Regions from separate parts of the Leptospira perdikensis genome, predicted to be linked through region 1. Evidence: riboswitches for the same ligand, from Rfam matches in the RefSeq annotation. Region 1 holds a riboswitch; the other holds the start of a gene.

What was found. Region 1 has a riboswitch for cobalamin ahead of EHQ49_RS17405 (hypothetical protein). Riboswitches for the same ligand answer to the same signal wherever they lie in the genome.
Region 2: linked by a shared signal. The riboswitch ahead of EHQ49_RS11230 (hypothetical protein) and the one ahead of EHQ49_RS17405 (hypothetical protein) in region 1 are both predicted to bind cobalamin.

What each region holds. Positions count from the first base shown of each region.
Region 1 covers NZ_RQGA01000017.1:145,681-148,843, reverse strand. Annotated here, with positions in the region: gene EHQ49_RS17415 (methyl-accepting chemotaxis protein) at 1-239, shown strand, start outside; gene EHQ49_RS17410 (cytochrome-c peroxidase) at 488-1,435, shown strand; cobalamin riboswitch at 1,440-1,592, shown strand; gene EHQ49_RS17405 (hypothetical protein) at 1,799-2,380, shown strand; gene EHQ49_RS17400 (LIC_13355 family lipoprotein) at 2,434-3,163, shown strand, end outside.
Region 2 covers NZ_RQGA01000013.1:63,981-67,143, forward strand. Annotated here, with positions in the region: gene EHQ49_RS11220 (TetR/AcrR family transcriptional regulator) at 1-536, shown strand, start outside; gene EHQ49_RS11225 (lysophospholipid acyltransferase family protein) at 578-1,339, opposite strand; cobalamin riboswitch at 1,484-1,615, shown strand; gene EHQ49_RS11230 (hypothetical protein) at 1,803-2,369, shown strand; gene EHQ49_RS11235 (LIC_13355 family lipoprotein) at 2,511-3,163, shown strand, end outside.

The DNA.
Region 1 (3,163 bases):
ATAGTTTGGTCAATGTTACAAACGAACTAAACGGTTTACAAGAAATGGCGGAAACTATTGAATTTTCAAGTCGAGAGCAGAAAAAAGCTTCTGAAGATATGGTGAACACAATCAATACCTTGTCAGGAAATGCGCAAGAACTTGCTAACAATTCAGAAGATTTAAACCAAGTGAGTCAAAAAATTGGAGAAATTGCAGGAACCATTGCAATGGTAACCAACTCTTTTCATACTCAATAGTGAATTGGGACGTTTGCGATAAACACTCCAAGTCAAAACATTATAAAATTTTCCACAAATTCATAAAACCAAATCTAAAAATAGGATTGCTGAATTAAGGGACCTTTCCTTGTTTGGTTTCTATGTTCTCATCTTTCTTTCGTTTTTTTTCAAAATTCCAATTAAATATAATCATTTTTTCCATAATTCAATTAACTATTGCTAGCTGTAATTACACTGATACTGTAAAAGAAAATGACTCACCTATAATGAATTGGATTACTTTATCTTTGATTTCAAATTACTCTTACATCACCGATTTACAAAGGAGTGCTAAAGAAAAGATAGGTATATTACCAAATTCAGCTCCTGGAGCAGAATCAGATAACCAAGCATTAATTAGCTTGGGAAACAAACTTTTTAGAGATAACAAACTGTCTTCTAATCACGTACAATCTTGCCTCACTTGTCATCCGATCGATGGTAATGCTGCAGGTATGGACAGGCAATCCACCTCAAGAGGAACATTTGGACAACTCGGAAAACGAAATACTCCCACAATTCTCAACGTTGGTTTTTTACCGATAATTTTTTGGGATGGTCGAAGAAATACATTGTATGAACAGGCCATTGATCCCTTTGTAAATCCGCTAGAGATGTCTTTATCTTCAGAAACAGAATTATTAACACGAATCCAAAATGACTCCAGTTATAATTCGTTTTTTGCCAATGCTTTCCCTGAATCTCCGACTCCGAGTATCCATGCAATCCGATTAGGACTTGTGGCATTTGAAAGATCCCTAGTATCAAAATCCAGGTTCGATGAATTTTTAGAATCGAACGTTCTCGCATTAAAAACTGATGAATTAAGTGGATTAAAAATATTTTTAGATGTGGGTTGTACAAATTGTCACAGTCAAAATCTCTTAGGTGGATCTCAGTTTGCAAAATTAGATACGACTCACTCTTACAATACAAATGATTTAGGAAGGTCTGAATTCACGGGAAACGCTACTGATCATTTTTTCTTTAAGGTTCCGCCTCTACGAAACGTAACATTAACAGCACCTTATTTTCACGACGGTAGTGTTTCTACAATCAAAGAGGCAGTTCGTCGTATGAATCTTTACAATCTGAACCGGTCCATTAGTGATTCAGAAATTGATTTACTTGTTTCATTTCTAAAAACCTTATCCGACAAAACAAAGACAAACTAAATGTATTGACAAAAAATATCGAGGTTGGGACTGTGACATTACCTTTAGGGAGGAAACAGGTGAAAGTCCTGTGCTGACCCGCAACTGTGATGCATACAACATAGCATAAACTATGTTAGATGATAAGCCAGATCTTCCCCGCAATTTTTTCTCGTGGATTGGGAACTTTGCACACTTACACATTTCTGTTCCAACAACAGATTTTGTAAAGGGGCCCCGAAGGTAAACTTGGGGCACCCGTATGGAAAAAACACTACTTACATATCTATCTATAGATTTTAAGATTTCTCGTCTTTTGACTTGGATAAACCTATTTCCTGTCCGTGTTCCCCTAAATTCAAATCAAGATTTAGGAGAATCTAAATGAAAACCTCACTTAAACTAACACTCGTGATGTTATCTACACTTTTTATCACTGCATGTGCAGATAATGGCAAAGTAGACAAATCGGAAGCTGACAATAATTTAGTATTAGGGTTATTGAAAACAGCAGAGGCATCTGCAAAAGAAGCAGGTCAAATTGAAATTAAAGGTACATACTTTCAAGCTAGCTGTTCTGCTGGAACATGTAGTACTCCTGGCTCCAACACCGTTTCTATCCAATCCAATTTCGGAACCACAACAGGATATTTGTACGTTGATTATGTAAATGGTGCAGGAACATCAACCTATCGAGTAAATGCAGAAATTGTTGAATTTAGCAATACAGATCGGGTGCTTTATTACAAACCAAAAAACAGTGCAAACATTTCGGCCTTGATATGGACGATTACTGCTGAAAATGAAATTTTAATTTGTGATGTATTTAACGGCAAACCAACATTAGCTGAAACTAAGACAGATCTAACTTCAAGAAAAGCATCGGGAACAGTTTATACAACAAATCCCAAAGCTGCAGGTTGCAATGGATCATTTGCATTTAATTTCTTAACTAAAACTTTTTAATATTAAAATTTTTGCCTTTATTCTCTTGGATAAAGGCAAATAGGAGACAATTCATGGGTCAGTTCCTAACAAAATCAAAACTATTCTTGTTCTTAATCACTTTGACTTTTTTGCAATGTTCTGAGAAAGAAAAAACTAATGACCTCATATTACCATTACTAGCACTACCGCTTGCAAATTCTTCTTCTGTGGGTCCATGCCCACCAACAACTTTACCAACTACTATCCCTATTGCAAATACAGTTGTCTCTGCTAATTCCAGCGTGAGTGGATTCAATAACTCATCTAAAGCAATCAATGGTATTTGTGGTGGTGGAGAGTTTTCAGGATCTTTGGATGTTTATGCATTAAATTTAACGGGAGCTGGAGCAACCATTATTTTATCCTGGGCAGGAAAGACAGTAAAGAACGTTACTGGAATTGATTTTATAGTATATGAAAATCCTTTTAGAGTTTCAGAAACTAGTGATCGATATGCCTTTGATCCAATGGTAGTTCAAGTTTCCTACGATGGAACCAACTATTGTGGATTTGATCTAAGTGGCTTTAATTCATCTGTAGCCGATAGTAATAAAATTTCTTCTTGGCCCGGATTTGGTGGTCTTCGGCCTGTTCTTTATAATATGGCCACTAAACCATTTACCTTAACTGAATTGTTTACATCTACAGGAAGTGGATTTTTGTTAGGTGGCGGTGATGGATTCAATCTTGATGATTTAATCGTTGGAGGACCTGGTGCCAATTGCGATACGACTGCTCGTTCTAATATTCAAACAAATGGTT
Region 2 (3,163 bases), on a different contig from region 1:
TGGAAGGTCTTTCCATGCGAAAGATTGCAAACCGTCTGGGTTGCAGTGTTGCCAGTCCCTATTCTTATTACGAAAGCCAAATCGATCTTGTCCAAGACTTAATCAAATCAGGTGAGGATGAACTCCTCTCCATGTTAAAAAAAGCAAGTGCCGAGGCAGAATCTGGTACCGCCTTCCAACAATTGGCCGCCATTGCACGTTCCTACTTTAACTTCGCTAGTAACAATCGTGAGTTACACAAAGTTATGTTTGTGACCGATTACGGTGGTGTACATAGAAAAGCTTTCCCTCAATTACCAAAAAGTTATCGGTTCTTTTTAGAAACGGTTCGTATTGGATTTGAGTCCGGCGAAATTCCCTATCCGAAAAATGAATACCCTGCGATTGCCCGGATGATGTGGAGTTGGATGTATGGAGTTATTGTTTTAGATATGACAGGAATGCTTCGCAAACGAAAAGGTTCAGGAAATCCCATTGAAGAAGGGATTTCCTATTTCCAAAAACTCCTTAGCAAACAATACCCTAACGGAAAATAGGTGATGATTACTCTACAAAACCGTTGAAATTAAAATTAACCTTAACTAATACTTGGCGAAATTTCCAACCCATCATTTTCATCTTCTAAAACTTCCACTGGTTTTTGGGGAAGTATTACAGAAGTTCCTTTGTCTTTCATTCGGATGAGTTCACTTCGTACAAAACTTACTGTTTCAGAAGCATCTTTAACTTCCCGAATTGGATAACCAACGGACAATCGAATGGGTTTGTTTAAATTATACGCATCTAAAAACATAGGAATGATAGGTAAACCATAACGTTTACTGAGTACGGCCATACCTGGATGGAGTTTTCTCGATTTTCTAAACCCTCGAAACCAAGTGCCCTCAGGAAAAATACCAATACCCAAACTTCCTTTAGCAATTCGTTGTTTCATTTCTTTCATTGTGCGTGGGTCTGATTCGTTACGGTTCACAGGAATTAGGTCAATTGATGTAACAATCCCTTTGATGAGTTGTTCCATTTTTTGTTTTTTTGCTTTCTGAAAACTATCTTTGGGTTTTTTACCGGAATCAATACTCGCAAGAGCTGTTGTATAAATTCCATATCTTTTTAATACACCGCGAATCACAAAGGCATCATAAGGAAGAGTAATCAATCGCAAGAATTTGTTACGCGGTTTGATATGATTAGCAATTAGAATCACAGATTTACCACTAAACTCTCGTAAGATGTGGTCATTTTCCAAAGTCACTTTTTTTCTTCCATAAATTTGGCGCATGGGTTTTACAAATGCCCACATAAAAATAAAACCTATCAGACGACCTAAAACGTAAAACATACAATCCCTCTACTTCGTTAGAACAAATAGATCTCAGTTGGTTGCAAAATTCACTGAGTAAATTTCCCTCTGCGATTAGAATCTTAAAAAAAAATCAAATTGTAATGATATTCTGTAAAATACAAGGCTGTTCTTTACATTTGACAAAAAACCTGGTTCTTTAGACGTTGAAATTACCTTTAGGGAGGAAACAGGTGAAATTCCTGTGCTGACCCGCAACTGTAATCCAAACCAAAGTTTGGTGAGCCAGATCTTCCCCGTAGAGTCTACCTCGTGGCAAAGGAACTTTACACACTGATTCTAAATGTCCTCCATTTGGATAAGGGGCCCCAAAGGCATCGGGGCACCCGAAACAATTAGGAACTAAAATTGTATTTTAGATACTTATCCACTAAGTACTAACAACAGTTTGTTTATCATTGAATCGACGGTCCCTGAATTTTTAACTATTTAGGAGACTTCTATGAAAAGAACACTCAAAACTACTGCCCTTTCGTTGATTTTGCTCGCGCTAGTCGCTTGTAGCACAGAAAAACAAGTATCTGAAACAGATGCAAATAACAATCTAATCATGGGATTGTTAGCTGGTCAAGTTTCAGAGTCTAGTAAAGATTTTACTTTGAATGGTGTTTGGAATAGTTTTACAGGAAATGCAACTACATTAGATACTATAACCACATTCTCTGCAAAATATGGCTCTAAAGGATTACAACTAGACGACAGTACCGCCTTTGGTGGTTTCTCCAGCTGTTATATCATTATTGAATTTAACAATGCAGAAGGAAGTTTCATCACTCAAAACCCTGAGAACAACGGTGGATGTTTTGCTGGTGATACCAACAAAGGAAAATATAACAAAGTATTCTTTTTCAAAAATACGGCAAAAGATAATTCTTATTGGCTTTGTACGGTAGCTTTCGGAAAAACATACGATGCAGCCAAAGCCCAAACAGATACATCTACTAGAACCAACCCTGGTAGTTCTGGTTGCGGTGCGTCAGCATTCTCAAGATACGACAAAAAAACATAATCTTTTTTGATGAAGAAATCAACTGATCCCTATTTCAAACGATGGGGATCATTGTCTTTAGACCTAACAGTTATTTTCAAAAAATGGAAACTCCAACTTGGACTGGACTTTAAGGAATCGTTTCCGAAATTGGGAGATGTGATGCAAAAAAGATTCCAAACAAAAACATTATGTCTTTTAGTTCTGATGTTATTTGTTTCCTTTTCTTTTTGTAAAAAATCTGCATCTGGTTCGGGAGAAGAAAATCTCGCTGCCTTATTACCATTACTGAATGCAGCATCAAATGCTAGTGTTTGTCCAAAGTCATCACTTCCAACAGACATCTATCTTGCAACAACCGTTGTCAGTGCTAGTTCCAACATCTCAGGTTTTTCCGATCCGAAAAAAGCAGTCAATGGGATTTGTGGGGCTGGAGAAATGGCAGGTTCTCTTGATGTTTATGCCTTAGACATTACAGGAGCCGGAGCCACTATCGTACTCAGTTGGGGTGGTAAAACTGTAAAGAATGTATCCGATTTAGATTTTGTCGTCTATGACAATAGTTTCCGTATTTCTGATGATAGTAATACCTATGCCATGGATCCTTCCGTTGTCCAAGTTTCGATCGATGGGACCAATTATTGTGGCTTTAATCCCAGTTATTCGGGTGGCAATGTCAACTTACTGGACAGTTGGACTCGTTTCGGCGGATTAAGACCTGTTTACTACAATATGACCACAAAACCTTTCTCAAATGAAGACCTTTTTATCAACACTGGTGGTTCATTTTTGTTAGGTGGCGGCGACGGGTTCGA